2 regions of the Paenibacillus hunanensis genome follow, and region 2 is predicted to be linked to the other one. Evidence: riboswitches for the same ligand, from Rfam matches in the RefSeq annotation. Region 2 holds a riboswitch; the other holds the start of a gene.
What was found. Region 2 has a riboswitch for glycine ahead of sdaAB (L-serine ammonia-lyase, iron-sulfur-dependent subunit beta). Riboswitches for the same ligand answer to the same signal wherever they lie in the genome.
Positions count from the first base shown of each region.

Region 1 (7,133 bases), 170 kb from region 2:
TTCATACGCATCGGATCGCGCATTATTGCGAGGTAGTATGATATACTGGAAGCAGGAAAGCGCTTTAAGCTTACTGTTGAAGTTTGGCTTCAATATATCGATTTCTCTCGTTGTTTGTTGCACCGTATCTACTTTTCATTCACTTCCTCTATATCAACTTTTCTGTGTCTCTTATTGTAAAGTTTGCTCCTTTTGACGTTGGGTCGCTTCGATGTGTATGTTCTTTGAATGGGTTTCATCTTTGAATTGATGTTCTCTTTTGATTGATACAGTCTTTTTATGCCTACCCTACTTTCTTTTAAAGCTAGCGTTTATATTTCTCCATAACAAAATCCCCGAACGCCAGGCGCTCGAGGATGATAAGTTAAACATTTCTAATATTACGTTTTTAAGTATTTTGATAATTTGATCATGCCGGGCAACGATATGGTGCTGGAGCTAACAGATTAATCCTGTGCGTGCTCCGCATAAGCAGCGGCATCAAGCAGTGTAGACAGGGCTGTGTCCAGATCACCGTCTACTTTGAGTTCGATCATCCAGCCGCGGCCGTATGGGTCGGAGTTGACGAGCTCTGGTTCGGTTTCGAGATCAGGATTGAGCTTGCTTACCGTTCCGGCTACCGGGCAAAACAATTGAGAAACGGTTTTAACCGATTCGATTGTACCTACTTCTTCATCCTCACTTACAGCGCGTCCATCTTCAGGCAGCTCTACAAACACGATATCTCCCAGTTGATGCTGGGCAAAATCGGTAATACCGATACGTACAGTATCCTCACTAATGCGCTCCACCCACTCGTGCTCTTTACTGTACAGCAATTGATCCTTAATCTCGCTCATCGTTTATGCTCCTCCGATTCTTGTCATGTTAGTATCCTAATGCCACAAGAGTATAGTAAGCGAGTTTGCGCTGTCAAGAGGCTTGACATCGTTTACTCAATCAAGTATTAATATAATAAACATACATTTTTGACCGTTTAGTGATTTAATGTTCGGAAATACATAACATCATATGGAAGCGGATGAATGTGCAGGGAGAGACTGACCACTGGATGGCAGCGCCGAAGGAGTAAGCCGGAAACGGTGAATCTCTCAGGTAAAAGGGACCTGTACGGGACGCGGCTCTGGAGAGCATCCGGCGTAGAACATCTACGCAGCGGATCACCAAAGGGGAAACTTGCTTGATCTGGCTGAAATGTTCATTTCGGCTCCATCAGCGATATGCTGACAGGCAGCAAGGTAACTCTCAGGTATCAAGGACAGGGAGGACAAGGGAATGAGCGGGTTATGTACCCGTTTCTTCCCTGTCCTCCCTGTTTTTTTGTGTTCTGTTGCAGAACGATTGCTCTTTGGTAAGGATCAATGCTCCTTCATCCTCACCTTGAGAAGATGCTATCGCAAAATAAATAAGCCCTGCTCCTGATGATAATCTTAGGCTGGGCGGCATAGTAACCCAGTCTGTAGATCGCTTGACCGTTCATATTATGAATTAGAGGTGAGCCAAAATGACAACAGAGCTGAAAAGAACACCGCTTTATCCGCTATACGCCGAAACGGGTAACCCACGCTGTATCGATTTTGGAGGCTGGGATTTGCCAGTACAATTTTATGGCATTCAAAAAGAACATGAAGCTGTGCGCGAACGTGCTGGATTGTTTGATGTATCCCATATGGGCGAAGTCATGTTCAGTGGCAAAGGCACCGAAGCCTTTTTACAAAAGATGCTGACGAACGATGTGACTCGTCTACAGGATGGGCAAGCCCAGTACACCTTGATGTGCTATCCGAATGGCGGTGTCGTGGACGATCTGCTCGTCTATCGCATTCACGAGAATCTGTACATGCTCGTTCTGAATGCCTCCAATATCGATAAAGACATCGATTGGCTCAAGCAGCATCTGCCAGATGATGTACTACTTAATAATATCTCCGAGCAAACGGCATTGATCGCGCTGCAAGGTCCACTGGCTGCATCGATCATGAGTAAAGCAGCGGGTACGGATGTATTGACTGAGCTATCCAGCTTTACATTTGTTACAGATGTGAAGCTATATGGTGCGGAGGTGATTATCTCCCGTACAGGCTATACCGGCGAAGATGGCTTTGAAATCTATTGTCCAGCAGAGCAGGCTGGAGCAATCTGGAAGGGTCTGCTGGCAGCAGGTGAAGATGATGGTCTGATCGCCTGCGGTCTGGGTGCACGTGATACGCTCCGTTTTGAAGCGAAGCTGCCGCTGTATGGTCAGGAGCTATCTGCTGATATTACGCCGCTGGAAGCAGGGCTCGGCTTTTTCGTCAAGCTGGATAAAGGTGACTTCATCGGGCGTGATATTCTCGCAGAGCAAAAGCAAAATGGGGTTCCACGCAAGCTGGTCGGTATCGAGCTGCTGGATCGCGGTATTCCACGCTCGCACTATACGGTATTCCGCGAGGGTCGTCAGATTGGTGAGGTAACGACAGGGACACAGTCGCCAACATTGAAGCGTAATCTTGGTCTCGCTTTGATCGAGGCAAGCAGCGCTGAGCTGGGTACACCGCTGGAAGTTGAAATTCGAGGCAAGCAGTTGAAGGCTGAAGTCGTGAAAGCTCCATTTTACAAGCGTCAGCCGGTAAAATCGTAAGCTTTTCATCTTATTTAATCGATTGTTGCATATATGTACATTCACTGTTGTATAGATTTATCGTCAATCAAAATATATGGCTAAGAACGATTCGATTGATAATATTCCGGTAGCACGCTACCGAAAGGAGCATAATTTATGAAATCCCATCGCTACATTCCGATGACCCCACAAAATGAAGCCGACATGCTGGCTGTCATCGGTGCTTCCTCTGTTGAGGAATTGTTCAAGGACATCCCTGCTTCCGTTCGTTACGAGGGAACGATGCCGATGTCTGGCATGCTGGACGAATATGCACTGACTCGCCATCTAGCTACTCTTGCTGGACGTAATGCAGATACCGATCGCTATACAAGCTTTCTCGGTGCAGGCATCTACGATCACCATGTACCTTCCGTTATTAATCATGTGATCTCACGCTCCGAATTTTATACAGCCTATACACCGTACCAGCCGGAAATTAGCCAGGGCGAGCTACAGGCGATTTTCGAGTTTCAATCCTATATTTGTGAATTAACAGGCATGGCGGTTGCTAATGCGAGTATGTACGATGGTGCAACCGCGCTTGCCGAAGCTGCCTCCCTTGCGGCATCGGCTACTCGTCGTAGCAAGATCGTCGCTTTCTCTACCATTCACCCGGAATCACGCGCAGTTGTACGCAGCTATGCACGCGGCTTGAATCTGGATGTCGTTGAGGTTGCTTATGGTGATGGCGTGACCGATATTAGCGCACTTGCCGAAGTGCTGGATAACGATACCGCAGCCGTGCTTGTTCAATCGCCTAACTTCTTCGGCGGCATTGAAGGCATCCGTGCCGCTGCCGATCTGGCGCATGAGCATGGCGCACTGCTCGTCGTGAGCACGAATCCGATCTCGCTTGGTCTGCTGGAAGCGCCAGGCAAGCTCGGAGCCGATATCGTAGTCGGTGATGCACAGCCGCTCGGTATCTCCATGTCGCTCGGCGGTCCAACGTGCGGATTCTTCGCCGTTTCTCAAGCACAGATGCGCCGTATGCCAGGTCGTATCGTCGGTCAAACGACAGACCGTAACGGTAAACGCGGCTTCGTGCTGACTTTGCAAACCCGTGAGCAGCATATCCGTCGTGATAAAGCCACATCGAATATTTGCTCCAATCAGGCATTGCTGGCACTATCAGCTTCCGTCTACCTGTCCGTTATGGGCAAGCAGGGCATGGCTGATGTCGCTGGATTAAACGTGCAAAAAGCACATTACGCTGCTACCACGATCGGTGCTGTCAAAGGCTGCACACTGGCATTTGCCGCTCCATTCTTCAATGAATTTGTCGTTCGTCTGCCGGAGGGTACTTCCGCAGCAGCAGTTAATAGCAAGCTGCTCGAAAAAGGCATCATCGGTGGTTATGATCTCGGTCTATCGTATCCAGAATTGTCCGGTCATATGCTGTTCGCCGTAACGGAAAAACGCACCAAAGCGGAAATCGATCAACTGGCAATCGAATTGGAGGCATCGCTATGACAAACGAAACGTTAACTGCAAGCGAAACGCAAGCTGTCGACACGAATCCATTGCAACAAGCTGTGGTCGCAAAGGAAAAGGCATTAATTTTCGAGCTGAGTCAGCCTGGTCGTGTCGGTTACTCCTTACCGGAATGTGATGTACCCGAAGCCGATCTGAGCAGCCTGATTCCGCAGGATATGCTGCGTAGCGAAGCGGCGGCATTGCCGGAAGTTTATGAGGTGGATGTAATCCGTCACTATACCGAGCTGTCCCGTATGAACTTTGGGGTCGACAATGGCTTCTATCCCCTCGGCTCCTGTACGATGAAATATAATCCAAAAGTAAATGAAGACGTAGCTCGCTACGCTGGATTTGCCAAAATCCATCCGTACCAGCCAGAGCAAAGCATTCAAGGTGCGCTGGAGCTGCTGCATACGTTACAAAACGATCTGGCTGTGCTAACTGGTATGGATGCTGTTACCCTGCAACCTGCTGCTGGTGCACACGGCGAGTGGACAGGTCTTATGATGATCCGTGCCTACCATGAAAAACGCGGCGAGCATCGTACAAAGGTCATCGTACCGGATTCCTCGCACGGCACAAACCCGGCGAGTGCAACCGTAGCCGGTTTCCAAACGGTAACGATTCCTTCCAATGAACGCGGACTGGTTGATCTGGATGCACTGCGTGCTGCGGTCGGCCCGGATACTGCGGCCCTTATGCTGACCAACCCGAACACACTAGGCTTGTTCGAGGAACAAATTACTGAGATTGCTCAGGTTGTACACGAAGCAGGCGGTCTGCTCTATTACGATGGTGCTAACTCCAATGCGATTATGGGTATTGCCCGTCCAGGCGACATGGGCTTCGACGTCGTTCACTTGAATCTGCATAAAACGATGAGTACCCCGCACGGCGGCGGCGGCCCAGGTGCTGGCCCAGTCGGTGTGAAAAGCAAGCTGCTGCCATTCCTGCCTGAGCCCGTTGTAGAAAAACAAACAGACGGCACCTACACCCTTCGTTCCGGTTCACCGGATTCGATCGGTCGTGTCAAAGCTTACTACGGTAACTTCGGCATTCTCGTTCGCGCCTATACGTATATCCGCAGCTATGGCCCAGAAGGTCTGCGCCGCGTATCCGAATGTGCCGTACTGAACGCCAACTATATGATGCACCGCCTGAAGGATCATTATGTGATGCCTTATGACAATGTGTGCAAGCACGAATTCGTTATGTCCGGTAAAGGCTTAAAGCAATACGGCGTACGCACACTGGATGTTGCCAAACGATTGCTCGATTTTGGTTACCACCCACCAACCGTATACTTCCCACTGAACGTGGAAGAATGTATCATGATCGAGCCAACCGAAACCGAGAGCAAAGAAACACTCGATGGCTTTATCGATACCATGATTCGCATCGCTAATGAAGCGAAGGAAAATCCAGAGCTGGTGCTGAATGCGCCATATACAACGTATGTGAGTCGTTTGGATGAAGCGACTGCTGCGCGTAAGCCAGTGTTGAACTGCGCTTGTAGTTGATTGATGATTTAGAATCTGATTACAAACCTTATAAAGAAAAGCTCCCAGAGATATGCACATTGCATACTTCTGGGAGCCTTTTTAATTTTCGAGCCTGTAAGCCTTTGATAAGAATGTCTGGTTAGAACAAACGAATATCGGAAGGAAGAAGGGAACATCCTGAAATGAAGCTCAGAAATCTACTGATTGAGAATAAGCTGTAAATTCCAAGCCTTCTCTCTACATTCCTTAACTGTAATTATCTTATTGTGCTGGATACCTAATCATTCATACACGAACCTAGTTATTATACATGGTATTGGATGAGACTTTTTTAAAGTAGTTGCTTTACGAAATTCTTTTGATCTTTTGTATACGTGTAGCCTCGCTTTTCATACAGTCGATGAGCATTGGTACGACTTGGATGGGATAATAGTTTCATTGCTTTAGCTCCTTGCTGTGTTGCCCATTGTTCAAGCTCAGCTAATAATTGGCTACCAACTCCCTGCTGTCGATTAGATTCGCTAACAATAAGACATACCACATGCACCATCAGCTCTGAAAACAATAATTCATACAAGCTACCATGAATAAATCCTATAACTTGCTGATTCTTTTCTGCAATAAGTACAATGTCTCGTTCATTAATCAGCAAAGAACGAATTCGTTGCTGTACCTGCTCTGCTGTAAATTGATAAAACTTCGGATTAAATTCCTGATTTAACACGTAAATCTGTTCAGCATCTTCGATCTGTACAGTTCTAATTGTAAAAGCTTCCATTGTACTCTACCCACTTTCTATAATGAGAAGTATCCAATCTCTAGTTATATATTTTAACGCTAAAGATTATCATAAAATAAAAACACTCCTTCGATCTTCTATCTACAGATCCATTATAGAAAAATCACTCTAACCTTTTATTTTTCTCTTATCCGTCAATGCCCCTATCACACTCTTTTAAAACTGCTTTCATATGTGCAAAAACAGAATATACACGCACCAAGTGGAGCAAAAGGAATTGTCCAAAAGGCCGACCTTTAAGCCTGCAAATGAACCATCTCCAATCACAACATTTGCAGGCTTAACCGGAGGCCGTTGGACAATCCTTTTACGGAGCGCTCTCTAATGCTCCTCCCAGCATTTTAAATGAAAAAAAGCTGATTTCCCGAAACATTCAGGAAATCAGCTTAATGGGATTGTTGGAAAACAATTCAATCGAGTTTGCCCTAAAATCGCAGGCAGTGTACTCCATTGGTTATTACGATAAAGCGAAACATTCTTCCGTATTACGCCTGAATCGCGTTAACCAGCTCAACCACTTCTTCTGCTGTTTGCATATCGAGTGCTTTAGCAGCAAGCTCTTGCATTTCAGCTTTGGACAGCTTCGCGATCTGGCTACGTGCAGGCAGGATCGAGCTTGCGCTCATGCTGAACTCATCGAGTCCCAGACCGAGCAGCAGTGGAATTGCTGTTGCATCCCCTGCCATCTCGCCACACATACCAGCCCATTTGCCTT
Region 1 is NZ_CP139194.1:1,611,117-1,618,249, reverse strand. Features, by position in the region: gene gcvH (glycine cleavage system protein GcvH) at 447-839, opposite strand; glycine riboswitch at 1,022-1,118, shown strand; gene gcvT (glycine cleavage system aminomethyltransferase GcvT) at 1,505-2,620, shown strand; gene gcvPA (aminomethyl-transferring glycine dehydrogenase subunit GcvPA) at 2,759-4,114, shown strand; gene gcvPB (aminomethyl-transferring glycine dehydrogenase subunit GcvPB) at 4,111-5,637, shown strand; gene SK066_RS06505 (GNAT family N-acetyltransferase) at 5,951-6,397, opposite strand; gene ptsP (phosphoenolpyruvate--protein phosphotransferase) at 6,904-7,133, opposite strand, start outside.
Region 1: linked by a shared signal. The riboswitch ahead of gcvT (glycine cleavage system aminomethyltransferase GcvT) and the one ahead of sdaAB (L-serine ammonia-lyase, iron-sulfur-dependent subunit beta) in region 2 are both predicted to bind glycine.

Region 2 (7,133 bases):
GTAGGCATTGCTGTCACTCTCCTGTTTGGAAATTAGGGCTGCATCAGCCAACCGCCATCGTATGACGCTGCGATGTTAAAATTACGATAGAAGTAATCTTTTTTCGCCCGGGATGCGAATCTTGGGATGTCAAAGTGCGACAGGCTCACATGCAACGCAGGAGAATGCTCTTGCGTCTGCGGCAGTCGGTACGTTTTTAGCTTTTCCTCGTTGCCTGGTGCGGCAAGGATACAGACAGGCTTCGCAAACCATGATCGTCTATTCACGCATATGTACATAAGACTGGTGGATGGTTCGATGTCCTTGAGGGAAGCTCTTTATGATTCTCGGATCATGTATTTGCAGGTATAATGAAATTATCGTATTATCTTAATTCCTTAGTCATTTTGAATCTATACGCCTGCCTGCTGGTAAATACGCATATATTGTACCACTGATAGACGATATGGGGGATATGGAATATTTTTAACAACACAATGAAACCGTCGCTATCGCCGTCTGTACTATTAAGAAATGGGATCAAGTATGCTATGAATGCCGAATCGTTTTGGGTAGCTGCTGTCCGTGAAGGAAAGGGCCGTTGGTTATGAAACACAAATTATTACATTTGTTCCAGTCTCCGTGGATCGGTACAGTCATTCTGATCATCGCAGGAATCATGCTCAACGGATGGGTATTAAACCTTTCGTTTGCACTTATATTTTTGTTTGGTAGCGCAACCCTTCTGATTATTTTACGACTGTATGGTGTTTCGTTTGCCGTGCCTGCCATGCTGCTCATTGATTTGCCCCTACTATGGTATCATTCGTATACACAAGCCCTTGTGGTTCATACTTTTGAAATTATATTTGTCGCCATTGGATTACGATATTTTCGGAATAGCATGCTATTAAAGCTAGATATCTTATTCTGGGTCACGATTGCGCTACCGATCTACTATATGATGAACCAGCTGGTGTATCATGTAGAAGTCAATTCTAGCCTAATTTGGTTACTTCTGATTAACCGTCTACTTAATGGTATCGTAAATGCACTGATTGCGTCTACTGTTGTCGGCTTTTTGCTCAAGCGTGTACCGATCGGTAAGCGACCAACCTATATCATTTCGATACGAAGTGTTATTTTTAAATATTTATTAGTACTGATTATGGCGAGCTCGATTCTGGTTTTATTCGTCAATGGCAGCCAGCAATTTCATGATGTCGTTTTTTGGGGCTCCACGAATTTGGAGCGCTCCTCGCGAATCTATATTGATCGGTTACAGGAGATCAATGAGGATACGGTCAAAACACGCAAGCTGATGCAGGAGTATAAGCAGGACTTTAGCGTAGATTCTATTTTGGTGAATCCACAGGATCAGGTGCTTGTATCTACCTTTAGCCAGGGTGAAGATGCACGGTTTGTAAATGGTGGAGCGCGATACGAGCAGAACCTATTGCTCGATTACTCCAGTGTGAAGGTGTATGAGCAATATCCGCTGCAAACGAAGTATTTACTGGAGCGCTGGGAGCAGTCTAGCTTTGTGCTGCATACGACCTTACAGAATGGCAACAAGCTAATTATGGTATTGCCTTTTTCATATTATTTGTATCCAATGTATAACTTCTATCTGGAAACGATGATCCGAATGCTAATTATTATCTTTATCGCTGCATTGCTGGCGCAGCTGATCAGTCGAACGCTTGCCCGTCCGCTGCAAAAACTCATTGACGCTTCGGATCATATCTCCAGTCGTCTGGGTGGGAGTGAGCGTGTACGCTGGCCGCAAAGTTATATTTATGAGATCGGTCAGCTCATTCACAATTTCCAGAGCATGGTGGACACGCTGGAAACGCAATTTGTACAGATTAAGAAGGATAAAGAGCTACTGGAAATTCGCGTGGTCGAGCGTACCTTCGATCTGGCAGAAAGTCAGGCGCAGAAGCGGGCGATTTTGCGGCTTGCAGTGGATGGCATTATCTCTACGGACAGTCAGCTGCGGATTACAGAAATGAATCCGGCAGCAGAGCAGATGCTGCAATGTGAGCTGACCGAGGTGACCGGAATGCCGTTATCCCAATTTATTCAGATTGACGAGCATTCGGCAGGTGGACAGAGTAGTACGGTGATTGCCAGACGTACAGATGGTAGCACATTCCGGGCGGAGCTGATGCGCAGTGAGATTCTGAATGAGGGTCGAGCGATGCATACGTTCTTTGTCCATGATCTGACCGAGCAGGAGCAGGCGCAGAAAAAGTATAACGAGCATGAGCGTCAGGTGAAGCAATTGACGGATCGTTTGCTAGAGGAGCAGGTTGCAGTAGAGAAGCAAAAGCAGATCACCGGGAATCTGCTGCAAAATGTGCAGGAGGGCATCGTGATCGGTGATGTGCAGGGCAGCACCTTATTTATTAATCCGACGATGCAGATTCTGTTTCAGCTAGAGGATTATACCGAACGCCCGGTATCGGAGCTATTGGAGCAGGTGCAGTCACAGCTAGAGCCGGATGCCGTTTCATTATATGATCGTTTACAGCGTTATTTTGACGGGCAGGAGGATTGGGAGCAGGATCATATCATTATGAGCAAGAGCGGTCTGTTATTAAGTGTTCGGATGACACCGCTGGATGATCTACAAACGAATGTGAGTCAGGGCTTTCTGCTCACCTTCCGTGATTGCACCGAGGAGCGCCGCATGAAGCAGCTGCAAAATGAACTGATTGCGGTCGTATCGCATGAGCTGCGTACACCATTATCTGCGATTATGGGCTATATTGAGATGCTATCGATGTATGAGGATATTCCAGCTGATAAGCGGCGTGAGTTTATGAATACGATTCAGTTTGAAGGGACGCGGCTGTCCAGATTGCTGGATGATTTTCTGGATAGTCAGCGTATTGATGCTGGACGTGTCGATTATATGATGGGGCGTATTCGTTTGAATGAGCTACTTCAGGTCGTTTGCTTCCAGTGGGATATTCAGCAGCGTGATCGTCTGCGTCTGACGACACCGGAGCATGAGCTATATATTGTTGGTGATCATAATCGGATGATTCAGGTCATCAGTAATCTGATCGGCAATGCACTGAAGTATTCGCCTGGTGACTCGGCAGTAGACATTCGTCTGCTGGAGCTGGAGGGTCGCGTCTTGATTGAGATTGAGGATTATGGAATCGGCATTGCCGAGCAGGATCGACCGCGTATTTTCCAGAAGTTCTTCCGTTCTGGTGTGGCGGAGGCAAGGCGGATCAGTGGCACGGGTCTCGGCTTGTATATTGCCCAGCGAATTATCGATGCACATCATGGCAGGCTAAGCTTTATTTCTGAGCTTGGAAAGGGCTCTACCTTTACGATTGAATTGCCTGTGGCAGGAGAGCCGGGAGCACCGGAAGCGCATGATACGATTCGTCCATAGCCTTCGTTCAGTAGTAAGGATTGACAGCTTCTAGCCACTGCATTAAGCTAGGAGTGATTGGAAACATGTTCGGGAAAAGGCAATGCTCCCGCGCATCATACGACGCGGATGAATAGAGCGGGAGAGTCTGCGGACGAATGTGGTCCGCCACCGAAGGAGCAAGCTGCCGGATGCCAGCCGTCAGTTAATCTCTCAGGTAACAGGAACCGCTTTGGGACGCAACTCTGGAGAGAGCGTAATAGCCACCCAAGGGGTATCGACGAGATTGATTTTCGTCCAAACTCTCAGGTAACGAGGACAGAGCATACAGGCCATGCAGGCTGTATTCTGTCCTTTTTTGGCGCGTGCTTTCAGGCAGGCATTGCCTACGGATAGAACAGCAGCATCTGCTCATACTATGCAGCAGCGGAAAAGGGGAAGCGTATGCGTTTTAAAAATGTATTTAATATTATCGGTCCATCGATGGTTGGCCCATCCAGCTCACATACGGCAGGAGCGGCACGGTTAGGTAGAGCAGCTCGTCAGTTGCTTGGTGAACTGCCAGAGCATGCGGACATTATTTTATATGGTTCTTTTGCCGAAACGTACTGGGGACATGGAACCGATCTGGCGCTGGTAGGCGGTCTGCTGGATTACAGCACAGATGATCCGCGTTTACCTGATGCAGCCGAGATTGCGGATGAACAGGGGATGACGATTCAGTTTGAAAAAGGGTCAGGTAATTACCCGCATCCGAACTTTGTACGTCTGCGGCTGAAATGCGGTGAACAGCAGGCGGAGCTAGCTGGCGCTTCGATCGGGGGCGGCAATATTGAGATTCATGAGCTGAATGGCTTTGATGTGAAAGGCTCAGGTCAGTATCCAACGCTTGTCGTGGAGCATATGGATAGCAAGGGCGTGCTGGCAGATATTACGCGCACGCTTAGTGAAGGGGAACTGAATATCGGTTTTATGGACGTGGATCGCAAATCGCGCAGCGGTGAGGCGATGACCTTGATCGAGCTGGATGGAATACCATCTGCGGCGGTACTGAAGCAGATTGAAGCATTATCCCATGTGACACGCGCCGTTGTAATTGATCTGGATTAGAAAGGAGGGATACGATGCAATTTCGTACATTACAGGATATTGTTCGTTTATGTGAAGAAAGACAATGCTCGATTGCGGAGCTGATGATCGTGGAGCAGGTCAAGGAAACCGGTGTATCGCGAGAGCAGGTTGTCGAGCAGATGACCTCATATTATGAGGTGATGAAGGAAGCGGTGCATCGCGGTATTCATGAAGATACCGTATCACGCAGCGGCTTGACGGGTGGCGATGCACGCCGTGTGTATGACTATCTGAACGGAGGCGAGACCGCCGCAGGCAGTCATTCTACACGTGCGATGTCGTATGCACTGGCAGTGTCGGAGGTGAATGCGTCGATGGGACGGATTATCGCTACTCCAACAGCAGGCTCGTGTGGGATAATTCCGGGTGTATTCGTAAGTACACAGGAGCGATTCGGCTGGAGCGATGAGCAGATGGTGCTCGGTCTGTTCGCAGCCGGTGCAATCGGCTACGTGATTGCCAACAATTCCTCAATCTCTGGAGCCGAAGGTGGCTGTCAGGCGGAGGTGGGCTCTGCGATTGGGATGGCGGCAGGTGCAGTGGTTGAGCTGCGTGACGGTACCCCGCAGCAGGCGATGCATGCGGTAGGTCTTGCACTCAAAAACACACTGGGTCTGATCTGTGATCCGGTTGCTGGCCTGGTAGAGATTCCATGTATCGTCCGTAACGGATTAGGTGCAGTGAATGCACTAGCCGCCGCTGATATGGCGCTGGCAGGAGTACGTAGCGCAATTCCATCGGACGAGGTCGTTGATGTGATGCTACAGGTGGGTCGCACGATGCCAAGTGAGCACCGCGAGACAGCACGTGGTGGTCTTGCCCAGACACCAACAGGACGTAAAATCACGGAGGAGCTTCGCCGTCGTCGTGAGAATCAGGGTGGCTAAGTAAAGGATCGGTATATCGATATGCAAAAGGGACTGTCTGCGGACAGTCCCTTTTTTGTGTGGTGCTGAGTTTTCACATATACCGTATCGTAGCTATGATCGATCAATTAATTAATGAAGCCGCACTGCTGTAAGCTTTCTTTTATTTTAATACCCTGCCGATTGTAGCGATGCCAGTGTATTGCTGAATGCCTGACGCCATGTAGCCGCTTCAGACTGACGAATATAGACGGGTGTAATGTGAAGCGGCGCTTCGGCGGTAATCGTCTGTCCACCCGTATGCACGGTGCCACTCCACGCATCTGTCCAATCTGTCCCTTTCGGTAAATAAACCGAGCGTGTACGCTGATCCTGCTCCAGTATAGGTGCAACCAGCAGATGCGGCCCGAACATATACGTATCCTCTACAATCCATGAAGCCGCATCATGTGGGAAGTCGTAAAATAACGGTCGGATGACGGGTGACCCCTTCTCATGAGCATCCTGCATCCGTTCCGTAATATACGGACGCAGTGCTTCGCGTAGCTGCATATAACGGCTCAAAATACCATACGCCTCCTCACCAAAGCTCCATACTTCATTATCCGCACCGCTAAAGCACATTCCACCTCCACTGGGGCCGATCGGCCCAGACTGTGGATGACGATCACCGTGTAAACGAAATACCGGACAAAATACACCAAACTGGAACCAGCGAATTAGACATTCACGGAAGGATGGATTGGCTGGATCGCCGCCATGAAATCCACCAATATCGGTTGTCCACCACGGAATACCCGCGATCCCCATATTCAGTCCAATCGCCAGCTGATTCCGCATCGAAGCAAAGCTGGAATCGATATCGCCCGACCAGACGAGTGCGCCGTATCGCTGACTGCCTGCCCATGCTGCGCGCACGAGGTTGATGATCTGCTCTTGATTTTCCGATTTCATCCCATCGTAAAAGGTTCGGGAATACATCGCCGGATACTTGTTACCGACCTGCAAATTACTGCCTTCGTAATAACGATAATTATCAAAATCATATACCGTATACTCGGGCTCCGCCTCATCCAGCCAGAAGATCCGAATGCCTTTATCGTAATAGTTCTGCTTGACCTTGTCCCACACATAGGCACGCGCCTTCGGATTAGTGGCATCAAAGAAAACAGTGCTACCGTAAAATTCCATCGTCACATAGACACCACGCTCGGTACGCACAAGCAAGCCCTGCTCACGCATCTCGTCAAAGTTCTCGCTCGTCTTATCAATGGTAGGCCATACTGATACCATGAGCTCGATGCCCATATTCTTGAGCTCACGTACCATCCCTTCTGGATCAGGCCAGTATTCGGGATCAAAGCGGAAGTCGCCTTGTTTGGTCCAATGGAAAAAGTCGACTACAATCACATCGATCGGCAGCTCGCGTCGTTTGTACTCGCGTGCGATATGTAGCAGTTCCTCCTGTGTACGGTAACGGAGCTTACATTGCCAGAAGCCCATTCCGTAATCCGGCATCATCGGTACCTTACCTGTGGCATCGGCATAGCGCTCCACGATAGCAGCAGGAGTATCGCCTGCGGTAATCCAGTAATCTAATTGCTTGGTCGAGAGAGCATGCCATTCCGTACGATTTTTACCAAAGGTTACTTCGCCGATCGCTGGATTATTCCATAGAAACCCGTAGCCCCGACTGGACAGCGCGAAGGGTACGCTTGCCTGTGAATTACGATGAGCTAGCTCCAGCGTACAATGCTTCACAT
Region 2 is NZ_CP139194.1:1,785,930-1,793,062, forward strand. Features, by position in the region: gene SK066_RS07275 (response regulator transcription factor) at 1-8, opposite strand, end outside; gene SK066_RS07280 (hypothetical protein) at 33-266, opposite strand; gene SK066_RS07285 (ATP-binding protein) at 587-3,394, shown strand; glycine riboswitch at 3,503-3,613, shown strand; glycine riboswitch at 3,617-3,697, shown strand; gene sdaAB (L-serine ammonia-lyase, iron-sulfur-dependent subunit beta) at 3,818-4,483, shown strand; gene sdaAA (L-serine ammonia-lyase, iron-sulfur-dependent, subunit alpha) at 4,498-5,391, shown strand; gene SK066_RS07300 (glycoside hydrolase family 31 protein) at 5,539-7,133, opposite strand, start outside.